DNA from 2 places in the Providencia rettgeri genome. Region 2 is predicted to be linked to the other one. Evidence: predicted binding sites of a transcription regulator. Region 2 holds the regulator's gene; the other holds the start of a gene.

Region 1 (7,115 bases), 960 kb from region 2:
CACGATAAGGTTTACGAAGCGCTTCGCAAAAATTTTTCCTTTTCATGCAATAACAGACTTGTTTTGGAATTCTCCTCGAATGATGTGAGATTTATTCCCCGAAACTTGAAAATTACAGTAGGATAGAGAAATTACAGTATTGGTTACCGTTTTATTGAAGGGAGTACAAAATGGCTGAGATTTTATTAGGCGTTAATATTGACCACATTGCGACAGTAAGAAATGCAAGAGGAACACAATATCCTGACCCTGTACAGGCTGCATTTGTTGCAGAGCAAGCGGGTGCTGATGGTATCACGATACATTTACGTGAAGATCGTCGTCATATTACCGATAGGGATGTTGCGCTACTTAATGAAACAATACAAACACGCATGAATCTTGAGATGGCTGTGACAGATGAAATGGTTGATATTGCCTGCCGCATTAAGCCCGCGTTTTGTTGCCTCGTCCCTGAAAAACGTGAAGAAGTGACGACTGAAGGTGGCCTAGATGTTGCTGGGCAAAAAATAAAAGTAGCGGAAGCTGTAAAACGCTTAACTGAGGCGGGTATTTTAGTGTCGTTGTTTATTGATGCTGACCATGCACAGATCGATGCTGCACAAGAGTGTGGTGCACCATTTATTGAGATCCACACAGGAGCATATGCGGATGCTAAAACAGAGCAAGAGCAAGAGTTAGAGTTTCGCCGTATTCGTGATGGTGTGGCTTATGCAGCGAGTAAAGGCATTAAAGTGAATGCAGGGCATGGGTTGACTTACCATAATGTTCAGCGCATTGCACAATTACCTGAAATTTATGAGTTAAACATTGGGCATGCTATCATTGGTCGAGCACTATTTAGTGGGTTGGCACAAGCCGTTGCTGATATGAAAAAAATTATGTTAGAAGCACGTAAATAATGGCGATAGTTGGGTTAGGAACAGACATCGTTGAAATAACGCGTATTGAATCCGTTATTGAACGAACAGGAGATAGCTTAGCAAAGCGAATTTTGACTGAAAAAGAATTTTTGCAATATCAACAGCAAGCAAAACCTGCTCGTTTTTTAGCAAAACGCTTTGCAGTTAAAGAAGCCGCAGCCAAAGCATTAGGAACAGGGATCCGTAATGGCCTTGCGTTCAACCAGTTTGAAGTGACCAATGATGAATTAGGAAAGCCTTTATTGCATCTAAAGGATGAAGCGTTAAAGCTTGCGAAAAGCTTAAATGCGACCTGCTTCCATGTTTCTATCACAGATGAACGGCATTATGCATCAGCGACGGTGATTATTGAACGCCTTGATGATTGACTCAAGCTGCTACAGTGTTGTATTGGCTGCCAGTGTACTATCTGGCAGCATTGAGAAAATAAATCGCGGTAAGGGGCATTTAAATTTTGTCTGCATGGTGGATAGCGACAAATTTATCCCACAGTTGTTCTTCGGTTTCAATGTGCTGCGGATCAGTGATAATCGTATTCGTGATAGGGCATACTGACTGGCAAGTCGGTTTATCGTAGTGCCCAACACACTCGGTACATAATGTTGAGTCAATTTCATAAATTTCTGCGCCCATAAAAATTGCATCGTTAGGGCATTCAGGTTCACACATATCACAATTGATACATTTTTTAGTAATTAATAGTGCCATTTTTATCAGTCAAATATGTTTTCATATAATTTTATTAGTGCTAATTCTACACTGAATTTTATAAATTAAATAGGTAATTATGATACAAATTGTTAGCTATTAGACAAAGGAAGGATGTTAATAATATGTTTTTAAATTTACCAAAATTTGATGGTTTAATTGTATTTTCTTGGAGGATTTAAGCCTGGTTATTGAATTTTAAATAAGAGCCTAAATAAGACCCTTATTTAAATTATTTTTAACGAGGTGTAAATAATATTATACTATAGTATAGTTATGAATTCTCCAACGTTTATCCTTCTCTGATTGGCTGTATATATGTATAAGCCCATTAGCGACATATAAGGTTGCTGACTGAATGGTATCTCCAACAGCAAAGTCATCAACATAGACTAATTGTATGCCAGCTTTATCGTCAATTTGGTATAGTTCAACGATTTTATCATTTAAATTGTAACCGTATAAATATTGCTTATTTTGTGTAACGTCGTAAAAGGCTTGAATATTACTCAAATAGCTTCGTAATCTTCCTTTTTGTACCGGGGCATTGGCTTCAATTTTACCAGTGTCTGTCATACTATAAACAATATAGCTTGTGTCTTTTGAATGGCCCAAAAAATAAGTGCGTTTAGCGGCGCTAAATATCATCGTTGTTGGATAAAATTCGTCAAAAGAGCTGTCTTGTATTAACTTTCTAATAATAGCCATATATGATTCCTATTAGTATATAAAATATAGATAACGAAATTCGGAATTAATAATATTTAAATAAATTAAGTTTAAAAATAACCTTTATTATTAGTTTATTTCATATGTATAAATAAAAAAGAAACAATAAATAGAATAGATATTCACAAAGATAGAAAGTTATGATAGTAATAATGAAAAACATAAAGGAACGCAAACATGTTCGAAAATCTCGGAGTTCTTAACTTCTGGACTTACCTCGCAGGGCTTATTTTTATTATTATTGTGCCAGGACCTAATTCGATTTATGTGCTCAAAACCAGTACTTCCAGTGGTGCTCGGTTTGGCTATCGAGCTGCGTTAGGGGTATTTACAGGTGATGCCATATTGGTTTTTTTATCTTTTATTGGTGTCGCGTCAGTGATCAAAGCTTCACCAACGCTTTTTATGATTGTTCGCTATCTTGGTGCGGCATATCTTTTATATCTCGGTTGTAAAATTTTATATAGCACATTGAAACGCAAGTCACAGGCTGAGGGGGAAGGCGCTACAGTCAGCTTAAAGTCTGAAAATCATTTTTTTCGTGCTTTAGCGTTAAGCCTGACAAATCCGAAAGCAATTTTGTTTTATATTTCGTTTTTTATTCAGTTTGTTGACTTTAACTACGAGAATGCGTGGGTACCTTATTTAGTCCTTGCGACAATTTTGGAGCTAGTGAGCTTCTTATATCTTAGCGTACTTATTTTTAGTGGTTATCTGATTGCTAAATTTTTACGGGAGAAAAAGATCCTCGCTAAACTGGGTAATTGTACCGTTGGTGCCTTTTTTATGGGGTTTGCGGCAAAACTTGCCTTGAGTAATTAGTCTGTATAGAGAAATCCCCGAGTAAGATTTAAAATTGCAGTCACTCTGACATTTGGTAATAATTACCCTTTGAGTTATTGCCCAGAGGTAAGAGTGACGCAATTAGAAATTGATGAATACTGGATGCAGCAAGCCCTTGAACTTGCTTTTAAAGCGCAAGAGGCAGGGGAGATCCCGGTAGGTGCTTTGTTAGTTAAAGATGAACAGTTAATAGCCTCTGGTTGGAATCGCTCAATCCTTGATCATAACCCGACTGCTCACGCTGAAATTATGGCTCTACAACAAGCTGGGCAAGTATTGAACAATTATCGTCTACTTGATACCACGCTATACGTTACCTTAGAACCTTGCATAATGTGCGCGGGTGCGATGATACACAGCCGAATTGCCCGCGTTGTTTATGGGGCCAAAGATTTTAAAACGGGGGCTTGTGGTTCTTATATAAATATTATGCAACAGGCAGGGTTAAATCATTATGTGGAAGTTACGGGCGGTATTTTAGAAGAGAAGTGCTCTTCAATGCTAAGTGCTTTTTTCAAAATGCGCAGAGCACAAAAGAAAGAGCAAAAGCGCCAACAGAGTTAGCGCCTTGGCAGGTTATTCAAAGGAGCATTACGGTTTTTTAAACGGGGGGATGACCGGTGGTTCTCTATCCGTTTTTGTCCCTTGCTGGTCAGGATGTAATGAAATCAAGTATTGACCGAGTGACATTTTTGTTTCTTCACTGCTCTTTTGAGGTGATTTCGCTGAATCTATCTCCTCTAAATGGCTCATATTGGTTTGTTCCGGTAGGGGAGATTGGTTTTCAATGAGTTTAGTATTGTTTTCTTTTAGGTTTTCAGGCAAAACCAAATAGGTTAAAGATTGCTGAGCGATATCCAGCGCATGTTGTTTACGTTCTTGCGTTTGCAAGTATCCCACAAGGCTTTGATGATACCGGCGAATATTTTCCACATAACGATAAGCTTCATGCCCACGTGCATAGCCATAAGTAAGCTGCGAATAATATTTTTGCTGGGTTAGTAGTGGAAGACGCGCTTTAACATCGAGCCATCTGTCTGGATCACCACCTAGCATTTGAGTGAGCTTTCTCACATCTAACATATGCCCGTATCCCATATTATAAGCGGACAGAGCAAACCAAATGCGGTCATCTTCTGCAATTGTTTCAGGCAGTTTATCCATAATATAAGCAATATATGCCGCACCACCTTTAATGCTTTCTTCTGCATCTAACCTATCAGCGATCCCCATTGTGGCGGCAGTGGGTTTAGTTAACATCATTAAACCGCGAACTCCAGTTGGGGAGGTGGCAAGGGGATCCCAGTGGGACTCTTGCCATGCAATAGCAGCCAGCAGTTTCCAATCAATGACATCAGCATACTTTTCAAATAAAGGCTGATATTCAGGAAGCTTATTATCAATCGCTTTGATAAAGGCCATCGTATCGAAATAATCGAACGATTCCACATGACTAAAATATTTTTCATTCAGGCGGGCCAATAGCTCTGATTCATTACTTTGATTAAAAAAATCAAGCAGAGCCGCATCTAAACTGTTTTCTTGCCCACGTCGCATATACCAAGTGACAGCATGATCATCGAGTAAATCAAACGCGACAGCAATTTGCGGGTGAATCCGTTGCTGTAGAGCAACAGCGATAGAGTCTTCGAGGGTATAGTCGATTTCACCTTCTGCGAGCATTTCAAGAATTTGATTTGTATTGTATTTAGATGTCTCTTCCCATTTTAAGTTTGGATATTCTTCAGCAAGCGCTTTTAAGGTACTGGCGTGGGCTGTCCCGGAGGTAACAAGCAGCTTCCCCTTGATATCATTAAATGATTTCGGGCGTGTAGTGCCTTTGCGATAAACCAATTGCTGAGTGACCGTTAGGTAGCTAGGGCCAGTTTTGGTTTTTGTTAATCGGTCTTTATTGTACAAAAGCCCAGCAACGGCAATGTCAGCATCGCCGTTTTCTAGGTCGATAAAAATTTGCTCGAATGTCGGGCGGATAGTGATCTTAAGTTTAACTCCTAGGTACGAAGCAAAGCCTTGAGCAAGTTCGTAGTCAAAACCACGAAGCTGTTTTTGCTCATCAATATAGATAAGTGGCGAGCTGACGGCACTAATACGTAATTCACCTTGTGACAGTATGTGATTAATTTGTGAATCTTGCGTATTGGGCCAGCGGACATTAAAGCCGATGACCATTGAAGCCAGTAGCGCGATAACCACGATGATTAAGTAGTTAACTTTTAAGTTATTCAAATAATAATTTCTCGTGCAATCACTGGTGTTGTGTGGTGTCTAAAAAGAGTATGGCTAAGTAATGGTTATAATTCCAGTGGTTGGGTATTTTGCTCAACAATTATGATCGGTGCAACCTATATTATCGTATTTAGCACATAATAATATTTAACTAATCGCTTTATTTTTAATCACGCAAACGGTTTCGTATTGATGAACATTACTCTATAATGGGCTCCGGTTTCCCTGCTTTCGTGTTCAGGGCTGGCGTTTAAAAGAGAGAAATTAAGACTATGGAAATTTTGCGTGGTTCACCTGCTCTATCAGCATTTCGTATTACCCGCCTTTTGGCGTTGTTTGCAGAGAAACAACTGCCTGTAACAGATATCTATGCTGAATATATGCACTTTGCTGAGCTATCAGCGCCGTTAAGTGATAGCGAGCAAGGTAAACTGAGCAGTTTGTTAAAATATGGCCCATCCCTGGCAGAGCATGACCCATTCGGTAAACTTATTTTAGTCACCCCTCGTCCGGGTACAATTTCTCCTTGGTCATCTAAAGCAACGGATATTGCTCACAATTGTGGTCTGACTCAAGTTAAACGCATTGAACGCGGTATTGCCTACTATGTTCAGGGGGATTCATTAACGCAAGGGCAGTGGCATGAAGTGATAGCGCAGTTACACGACCGTATGATGGAATCAATTTTTTCATCTTTTGAACAAGCAGAGGCCTTGTTTGTGCATCAGCAGCCTGCACCGATGAAAACCATTGATATTATCAATGGCGGACGTAATGCACTGGTAGCGGCAAATAAAGAAATGGGCTTGGCGTTAGCCGATGACGAAATTGACTATCTACAAGCCGCCTTTACAGGTCTAAAACGTAATCCAACAGACGTTGAATTGTATATGTTTGCTCAAGCGAACTCTGAGCACTGCCGTCACAAAATCTTTAATGCGGATTGGGTGATCGATGGTCAAGAACAGCCAAAATCGCTGTTTAAAATGATCAAAAATACGTTTGAAAAAACACCAGATCACGTCTTATCTGCTTATAAAGATAATGCAGCGGTGATGGAAGGCTCTTCTGTTGGTCGTTTCTTCCCTGAGCCAGAAGGGCGTACGTACCGCTATCATCAAGAAGATGCTCATATTTTAATGAAAGTGGAAACTCATAACCACCCAACAGCAATTTCCCCGTGGCCTGGCGCTGCAACGGGTTCTGGTGGCGAAATTCGTGATGAAGGTGCCACTGGTCGAGGTGCTAAGCCAAAAGCTGGATTGGTGGGTTTTTCCGTCTCTAACCTACGAATTCCCGGTTTTGAACAGCCTTGGGAAGAAGACTTTGGTAAGCCAGAACGTATTGTTACCGCGCTAGATATCATGATGGAAGGCCCTTTGGGCGGAGCCGCGTTTAATAATGAGTTTGGTCGTCCTGCACTTTTGGGTTACTTCCGCACCTATGAAGAAAAAGTGAATAGTCATAATGGCGAAGAATTACGCGGTTATCACAAGCCAATTATGCTAGCGGGGGGGATTGGTAATATTCGAGCCGATCACGTACAAAAAGGCGAGATCCCAGTGGGTGCGAAACTGATCGTGCTCGGTGGTCCATCAATGAACATTGGTTTAGGCGGTGGTGCAGCATCATCAATGGCATCAGGTCAGTCAGACGCAGATTTAG
Region 2 (9,530 bases):
CTTGCAGCTATCACCTTTTTTAATGTCATTTTTTTAATAAGAACCTTCATTGGCTGGAACTAGAGGCTGTTTATCTTTACTGCTGATTCTCACCGCTAAAAAGGTCAAAAAACAGCTAAATGTATTCATCGTGCTGACTGACGACTATTTAAATAAAATATTGAGCCTAAACGCTGCCCTACGGGTTCGATTAAAACACGTTTCACTTATTTGATGCTGCCTTGAGAGGCTCCTGCCCGGCTCACTCGGCGGCGAACTTCGTGCCTTGCCTAACTGGCATTAATTAGAATAAAAATTGACCAACAAAGATCAATCCCCCTTACTAATACGATTACATTTACCCTTTATAGGGTTAATCGTGTTACTATTAATATATTAAGGATCATACAGGCCATTTGGCAAAAAACTGTAGATAAACAATGAAGCACAATATTTCGCTCACTTTACGAGCAAACACCCGTATGTTTTGATACAAAAGCAATCAAGGAGTACATCATGTCATTTGAACTTCCCGCTCTACCGTATGCAAAAGATGCTTTAGAACCTTATATTTCATCTGAAACTTTAGAATACCACTATGGTAAGCACCACAATACCTACGTTGTTAACTTAAACAACTTAATCAAAGGGACTAACTTTGAAGGTAAATCTTTAGAAGAAATTATTAAAACGTCTGACGCTGGTGTGTTTAATAACGCAGCTCAAGTATGGAACCACACTTTCTATTGGAACTGCTTAGCACCAAATGCCGGTGGTGAGCCAACCGGTAAAGTTGCAGATGCTATCAATAAAGCCTTTGGTTCTTTTGCGGAGTTTAAAGCGCAGTTTACCGACGCAGCAACCAAAAACTTTGGTGCTGGCTGGACTTGGTTAGTTAAAAAAACCGATGGTAGTTTAGCTATCGTTAATACGTCTAACGCAGCAACACCAATTTCTGGTGATGATAAACCTGTGTTAACTGTTGATATTTGGGAGCACGCTTATTACATCGATTATCGTAATGCGCGCCCTAAATACTTAGAAAATTTCTGGGCACTGGTAAACTGGAAATTCGTAGAAGAAAACTTAGCATAATATTAATACGTTTTCTAAATAGAGTAAGGGCGAGTGAATACTCGCCCTCAGACTGCTGACAAACATAACATGTTTGGCGGCAGGTTGGATAGGTTTTGAAAATAAACAAGGAAAATCAATATATTGATTTTCACCTGATAACACAAAGTGGGAAAAACCACGCTTTTATCCCACTTTGTCAACAACATAAGGGCGAGTGAATACTCGCCCTTATGCAATTCATCCGATGAAGATGAAACTATAACTAGAAGATATGTGCACCAATAAAGATAATCATCACCAGTGTACCCAGTGCAGCTAGAATTCCATACTTAAAATCTGTATCCATGAGTTCCTCTCATCCTAACAAAATTGAGCCAATAATAACCGTACAAACAGTAAGGCTATTAAGTATACACATCCAAAAAAGCAAAACCAGTGTCTATATCACATGTTATAACATCAATTATTTCTTTCGTTTTTGCGCTAGATCAGACAAAATCGACAACAAATCGCTAAATTATTGCCAGCAAAGGATCTATGCATCAATATGCAGGTAATTTTTTAACTAGAATTCTTAGAGAGACCTATAGTTGGTCAGGAGTTTTATTCCCCCATGGCAACGATTAAAGATGTGGCAAAACGCGCTGGCGTCTCCACCACGACCGTATCCCATGTTATTAATAAAACGCGCTTTGTGGCTGATGACACTAAAGCGGCAGTTTGGGCTGCAATCAAAGCGCTCAATTATTCACCTAGTGCGGTTGCCCGTAGTTTAAAAGTAAATCACACCAAATCGATTGGTTTGCTGGCAACATCCAGCGAGGCACCTTATTTTGCTGAGGTTATTGAGTCCGTTGAAAATAGCTGCTATGAAAAAGGCTACACACTGATCCTCTGTAACTCTCACAATAATTTAGGTAAACAAAAAGCCTACTTACAGATGTTGGCACAAAAACGTGTCGATGGCCTATTGGTGATGTGTTCCGAATATCCAGACACACTCATTGGCATGCTTGAAGATTACCGCAATATTCCTATGGTTGTGATGGATTGGGGAACATCCCGAGGGGATTTCACTGATAGCATCATTGATAACTCCTTCCACGGTGGTTACCTCGCAGGACGTTATCTGATTGATAGAGGTCATCGTGATATTGGCGTGATCCCAGGTTCCCTTGAGCGAAATACAGGGATCGGCCGTTTAACTGGTTTCCAAAAAGCCATGGAAGAAGCTAAAATTACCTTAAAGAAAGAGTGGATTGTCCAAGGGGATTTTGAGCCTGAGTCAGGTTATAAAGCGATGATGCAGATTTTAAGCCACAAACAGCGCCCTACCGCCGTTTTTTGTGGTGGTGATATTATGGCTATGGGCGCAATTTGTGCTGCTGATGAAATGGGCTTACGTGTTCCACAAGATATATCAATCATTGGCTACGACAATGTACGAAATGCGCGTTATTTCACCCCTGCATTGACAACAATCCACCAGCCTAAAGAACGTTTGGGGCAAATGGCGTTCGCAATGTTACTAGACCGCATCGTGAATAAACGCGAAGACGCTCAAACTATCGAAGTTCATCCTCGCCTTGTTGAGCGCCGTTCGGTCGCTGATGGGCCATTTATCGACTATCGTCGCTAATTGAGGTTGTTGACAAAGTGGGATAAAAACACGGTTTTTCCCACTTTGTATTATTAGGTGAAAATCAACACATTAACTTGCAAAACCAATCTAACCTATCGCCAAACAGCTTGTGTTTATCCACGTCTGAATAATCGACCATCGTCGATTGCGAAGCTTAAATGGATAACCATTCCGCATTGAGTGTTTCACTATCACCAAGATAATCCAATAACCAACTTAGCGCGGGAGAGGTGTTTTTTTCTACCCACGTTAAACAGCATGGACTTGATGGAAATGGCTGCGCCAATGTCAACTCCACCAATTTACCTTCTGCACATAGAGGCGCAGCCCGATGCTCGGGCACCATACCCACACAAAGTCCATTCGCTAAACACGCCAACCCATTTTCCCAATAGGGAACCACTAAACGTCGTTGGTTATCTAACGCCCAAGTATCACGTTTGGGTAAGCTACGGGAAGTATCTTCTAAGCAGAGGCTTGGGTACTCTCGCATTTGATCATCCGTCAAATTATGGCCTATTTTTGCTAAAGGATGATCTGGGCTTGCAACACACATCCATGACATAAACCCCATATCACGAAAGCTGTATCGCTCGCCAATCGGTGAAGCGCGGGTTGCCCCAATAGCGACATCTACCCGCCCATCGGCTAATGCATCCCAAACACCATTAAACACCTCGGAATGTATATACAATTCGATATCAGGAAAGTGTCGATAAAAATCGAGAATAAGTTGCTCAGTCCGCTGTGGCTTAACAATACAGTCAACCGCAATGCTAAACTGCCCTCGCCAACCATTCGCCGCTTGCTGGCATTGATGACGTGTCTGTGTCATTTTTTTGATAACAGAACGGCTTTCTTTAATAAAAATAAGTCCAGCCTCGGTTAAGACGACATCTCGATGCCGACGCTCAAACAAGGGAACCGCTAACCATTCTTCAACTTGTTTAACCGTATAGCTGATTGCTGAAGGCACGCGGTGCAACTCATCTGCGGCACCACTAAAACTCCCCGTCCGAGCAACCGCATCAATCACTTCTAGTGCATGAGCTGACCACATAGTATCTCCTTTCAAATATTTTGATAGCAAGATCCAAATATTACCGTTTCACAATACAAAAAAATAGCCTATACAATGGCGTCACCGTTAACATTTTTTTAATATCAAATAAGTAAATAATTATGACGACTGTGAAAAAAAACTCCCCTGGGTTTATGATTTACCTTGCCGGATTAAGTATGTTGGGGTTTTTAGCCATTGATATGTACCTGCCTGCTTTTGGTGCAATGCAAACCTCTTTGCACACAACAGAAGGGGCTATCAGTGCTTCTCTCAGTATCTTTTTAGCGGGCTTTGCATTTGCTCAACTTCTTTGGGGACCGCTTTCAGATAAATTGGGCCGCAAACCCGTATTAATTGTTGGCCTAACTCTCTTTATTGTGAGCAGTTTAGCTATCTTTTGGGTCACAACAGCGACACAATTGTTAACTTTGCGTTTTTTACAAGCTGTTGGCGTATGCTCCGCTGCCGTTTTATGGCAAGCTCTTGTAATTGACCGTTATGATGAAGCTAACACGCAAAAAGTTTTCGCCTCAATTATGCCATTGGTCGCGCTCTCTCCTGCTCTTGCCCCTTTATTAGGCGCATGGGTGCTTGAGCACCAAACTTGGGAAGTTATCTTTTTAATTTTAATGGCTGTCGGCGTTTTATTACTGCTACCGACATGTTTCCTCAAAAATGTTTCTGTTAAAAAACACGAAGATGATAGCCAGCCTCAAACCAAAATCTCATTTGCTAAATTGCTCAGTTCCCCTATTTTCAGTGGTAACGTGTTAATTTATGCTTCTTGCAGTGCTGGTTTTTTTGCTTGGTTAACAGGCTCACCTTTTATTCTACGCAATATGGGCTTTAACCCTGCGGATATTGGATTGAGCTATATTCCTCAAACGCTCGCATTCATCGTGGGTGGTTATGGTTGCCGTCTTGTTTTAGCCAAAATACGTGCTGAAACCTTGTTCCCTCTGCTATTAATTGGCTATGGGGTCAGCATGTCTCTCTTATTCGTCATGGCAATTTATACCACACCGTCATTAACCATGATTTTAATTCCATTTTGCTTTATGGCGGCCATGAACGGCGCATCATATCCGATAGCAGTTTCAAAAGCCTTAAACGCATTCCCAACTGCAAGTGGTAAAGCGGCAGCCTTACAAAATGCCTTACAACTCGGGTTATGCTTCTTAGCAAGTTTATTGGTTTCTGCTTTAACCTTTGACCCACTGCTTGCAACAACAGGGGTTATGGCATTTACCATTCTCCCAATGACAATCGGTTATTTTATGCAGCGTTGCGCAGTCAAATCTGAAAAGGCACTACAGCAGGCTGATTGCCAAGCAAATTAATATTATTATATTGTTAGTCTAAGAACCATGTCGCTAGCTACGGCATGGTTTCTATTATCTCACCTACCCGTTTCCTTTTGACCTTTTCTCACGGTAAAAATCAGCAGAATGGCTCCCCCTTAATACTAATAACACGCATGTTCTGTGCTGCTGTTACATTCAGTAATAGGGATGTATTGACTTAAAAATACGATTTAATACATTATCCATTGACTACTATCCGCTAATTAAAGCGCATTACACTACCAAAAAGAGATTTTATTTTTTTTTCTTCTAATACTCTTGCTTTAAATGGTTATTTTTCTTGTCAAAAAACGCTATCATTACTATATCTAATAATGAGTGCTCAAGTATGATGTTGAAACAATATTATCCACCCGATGAACTAAAAGACTTTGTGAGTTCAATTTTGATTATCAAAGAGTTCACCAGTGCGATTAAAATTTTCCCAGGAACAGGCGCTGAAATTTGGGTTTCATCGGATCCCATATGCATGTCTGCGGACGGGCACAGCGTCACAAATCCGTTTCAACTTATCATACCGAGAGTCAATACGTTTACCGCCAATCCAAACCAGACAAAAACCATGGTATTGCGTATTCGCCACGACGCATTACGTTTTTTATTACCACAACGTACATTTAATTATACCGATAGACCCATCGCCTTGGGGGAAATTTGGCAAGATAATTGGTTTGAAGCGCTCGCGAGTTCATCCTTTAAAGAATTATTAGATTGCTTTATACAAACAAAAGCAAGCAAAAAACCCCATTTTACCGATGAAATTATCGAATTACTCTATCGTAATCCGACAAAAAAAATCACAGAAATAGCCGATGAGACAGGTTTACATCTGCGCGTCATTCAAAAAGAGTTTCTAAAAGAGTACGGTATTACACCAAAACGCTACCAGATCAATTGCCGTTTAGAACATGTTTTAAAAAGTATGGTGATAGAGCAAGATACTTATCGTTGGTTTGAAACGGGCTATTATGATCAATCTCATTTCTACCGAGATTTCAAAAGATACTTTACTATGACCCCGTCGGCCTTTTTAAAATCAGATTATTCGCTTTTTTACAATACAAAAACCAAGTACCCATTAAGATAGTTCTTAATACATAAGGAGAACGGAATGAGTATTGTTGTGTATGCCCAAATTACAACTGAAAGAACGGATGGGTATTTAACGAGAGAAATCGTTCGTGACTTAGCAAGACTAAGTCGCCGTGAGAAAGGATGCATTCAATATGATCTTATGGCTAAAGAAAATGGCTATATTGTTTTCGAAGAGTGGGAAAACACTCAGGCATTAGAGATGCATAAAAACAGTCCACATTTCAGGCGCTTAGTTGAAGCTATTGAACGTGATAATGCCAGTTTTTCTGTTAATTTAAGTGAAAAATAGCCGAAAAAAATAGAAGGTTTTAATCAAATTGGCTGTTTTAACAGCCAGTGGCGTTATTGATTTGATATTTCTAATAATGTTGCTGTTGATTATCCTTTTAGCCCCCTACCAACTTAAATTTTACTTTTTATTCAGGCTATAGCACCAACCTAGTGCTATAGCCTGATTATTGTCTAATTGATATTGCCTGTTACTTACTTGCCCTGTGCCTCTTCGACAACGTCGTTCCCTTGTTGTAAAAGTTTTTCTTGTTCTTTTTGATTCAGCACTCGCTCAACGGTATCTACGATCGCTTGAGTTTGTGGGTCTATCTCAATATTCACTTTATCCCCTAAGCGCTTTTGGCCTAGCGTAGTTCTTTCTAACGTTTCAGGGATTAAGTGCACACAGAAACGGTTATTGATGACATCACCAACGGTAAGGCTAATACCGTCAATAGCCACAAACCCTTTATGCAAAATATATTTCATCAAGGTTTTATCATAAATAGATAGCCAAATTTGATGATTATCCTCAGACGTGAAAATTTTACTGATTTCAGCAGTTGTCATGATGTGACCGGACACCACATGACCACCTATTTCATCACCATATTTTGCAGCACGTTCAATATTGACAACGTCACCTTCATGCAAGTCACCCAGGTTCGTCAGGCGCAATGTTTCTTTAATCAAATCAAAGCTAACTCTTTCACCATCAATTTTAGTGACGGTTAAACAGCAACCATTATGGGCAACAGAGGCACCCGTTTCTAAACCAACCAGTAATTCAGGGGTGAATTTCATGACATGAGTACGAAAATTTGCTCTTTCCGTAATTTCAATAATTGGCGCAGTCGCTTGAACAATACCTGTAAACATAATGACTCTCTGTGTCGTGAATGAATTAACTCAGTTTACCTAAGTTTTTTTTGAGATCTATCTTATTTGAGTGGTCAGTAACAGACGCTTTAACTCCCCGTAATCAAATAGACTAAGTAACAAAAGTGCTCTTTCATTAATAAGCAGAATATCTTTATTGGAATACCGGGGCAAACAAGATAGAATGAAGGGTTTTAACAACACTTTGATTTACGACTAAATCATTTATTTTTCTCGTTTTTTCTTCTTCATTATTTTTATTATAAAGGTGTATGCGTGCAGAAATATTTTACAGAAGCGCGTAGCTTGTTGGCTCTCGGGATCCCTATCGTTTTAGCTCAATTTTCACAAACCGCCATGGGATTTGTCGATACCGTTATGGCAGGTAGTGTCAGCGAAATCGAGATGTCCGCAGTTGCAGTTGGTTTTTCCATCTGGCTGCCAGCTATTCTCTTTGGTCAGGGGCTACTAATGGCCTTGACACCTATCGTTGCTCAAATGAATGGCTCAGGTCGCCGTAATTTAATTGGCGATCAAATTCAGCAAGGTCTATGGTTAGCCCTATTTTTAGCCTTAGGTATTATGTGTTTGCTTTATAATAGCAAGCTAATTATCAGCAACATGCCACACATTGATCCCGAACTTGCCGATAAATCGGTACGTTTCTTACATGCCATTATGTGGGGGGCTCCAGGGTATTTATTCTACCAAGTATACCGTAGTCAATGTGAAGGACTTTCAAAAACCAAACCGGGGATGGTTATCGGTTTTCTGGGCTTAATGGTTAATATCCCCATTAACTATATTTTTATCTATGGTCATTTCGGTGCCCCTGCGCTTGGTGGTGTCGGTTGTGGCGTTGCCACAGCATCCGTGTATTGGGCCATGTGTATGATGATGAGATGGTATGTGAGGCGTGCTTCCGCACAGCGCGATATTCGCCCTACTGTTCCTTTTACATCGCCAAACCCATTGATTTTAAAACGTATTATTGTGTTAGGAACACCTATTGGCTTAGCGCTATTCTTTGAGGTCACGTTATTTGCTGTTGTCGCACTGCTAGTTGCACCATTAGGTGTCGTTGCCGTTGCGGGTCACCAAGTTGCGCTGAACTTTAGTTCAGTGATGTTTATGTTCCCATTATCATTGGGGATCGCCGCAACAATTCGTGTAGGTTATAACTTAGGTCAACAATCCACTGATGCGGCTAAAGTGTCTTCTTATACTGGTCTTGCTGTTGGCTTAATGATCGCAACAGTGACCGCGATTTTTACCGCTGTTTTTCGCGAACCTATCGCAATGATGTATAATAAGAACCCTGAAGTGGTTGTTTTATCAACAAGTTTAATGCTATATGCCGCTATCTATCAATTATCAGATTCAGTGCAAGTAATTGGCGCAGGTATTTTGCGGGGCTATAAAGATACCCGTTCAATCTTCTTTATAACATTCACTGCATATTGGTTATTAGGTTTACCAACAGGCTATATTTTAGCCCTGACTGACTATATTGCACCTGCAATGGGACCAAAAGGTTTCTGGATAGGCTTTATTGTTGGGTTAAGTGCTGCTGCGGTTGGTATGGCAACACGAATTATGTGGATCCATAAACAACCTGAGCAAGTTGTGTTATTGCGTTCAACACGCTAGTCGTCGGTTTTTTAAGCAATTTATTGTGGGGGAAGATGTATTTCGCACCAGATAGTTTTAAATACGAGCAAACTGTCGCGAAATTACATTTTCCCCTTGCCAGATTCACAGCATAACGTTAATATTCGTCCCCGTTGTCAGTTAGAAGTTTTCAATGCGTCCGTAGCTCAGTTGGTTAGAGCACCACCTTGACATGGTGGGGGTCGGTAGTTCGAGTCTACTCGGACGCACCATTTCTAGTTAGCACAACAAGTTAATTTCAGTGCGTCCGTAGCTCAGTTGGTTAGAGCACCACCTTGACATGGTGGGGGTCGGTAGTTCGAGTCTACTCGGACGCACCATTTCAAGTTAACACAATACGTTAATTCTCAGTGCGTCCGTAGCTCAGTTGGTTAGAGCACCACCTTGACATGGTGGGGGTCGGTAGTTCGAGTCTACTCGGACGCACCATTTCCTAACTGCTTCATTTTTATTCTAATATTTTTCTTGATTGTCATTCAAACATGCCTTA

The links. The regulator PurR, encoded in region 2, represses purine synthesis genes. The targets are predictions, from matches to a motif close to CANGCAAACGTTTGCNTG.
Region 1: purL (phosphoribosylformylglycinamidine synthase) is a predicted target of PurR. The motif match lies at 5,622-5,639, and genes of this name have one in related genera.

The regions. Positions count from the first base shown of each region.
Region 1 covers NZ_CP163512.1:876,321-883,435, forward strand. Annotated here, with positions in the region: gene pdxJ (pyridoxine 5'-phosphate synthase) at 171-902, shown strand; gene acpS (holo-ACP synthase) at 902-1,291, shown strand; gene AB6N04_RS04010 (YfhL family 4Fe-4S dicluster ferredoxin) at 1,371-1,631, opposite strand; gene AB6N04_RS04015 (XRE family transcriptional regulator) at 1,890-2,339, opposite strand; gene leuE (leucine efflux protein LeuE) at 2,538-3,182, shown strand; gene tadA (tRNA adenosine(34) deaminase TadA) at 3,276-3,767, shown strand; gene mltF (membrane-bound lytic murein transglycosylase MltF) at 3,795-5,393, opposite strand; gene purL (phosphoribosylformylglycinamidine synthase) at 5,723-7,115, shown strand, end outside.
Region 2 covers NZ_CP163512.1:1,830,569-1,840,098, forward strand. Annotated here, with positions in the region: gene sodB (superoxide dismutase [Fe]) at 496-1,074, shown strand; gene purR (HTH-type transcriptional repressor PurR) at 1,670-2,695, shown strand; gene punR (DNA-binding transcriptional activator PunR) at 2,853-3,758, opposite strand; gene punC (purine nucleoside transporter PunC) at 3,881-5,101, shown strand; gene AB6N04_RS08330 (helix-turn-helix transcriptional regulator) at 5,454-6,212, shown strand; gene AB6N04_RS08335 (putative quinol monooxygenase) at 6,237-6,509, shown strand; gene AB6N04_RS08340 (riboflavin synthase subunit alpha) at 6,704-7,369, opposite strand; gene AB6N04_RS08345 (MATE family efflux transporter) at 7,646-9,019, shown strand; tRNA gene AB6N04_RS08350 (tRNA-Val) at 9,176-9,252, shown strand; tRNA gene AB6N04_RS08355 (tRNA-Val) at 9,284-9,360, shown strand; tRNA gene AB6N04_RS08360 (tRNA-Val) at 9,393-9,469, shown strand.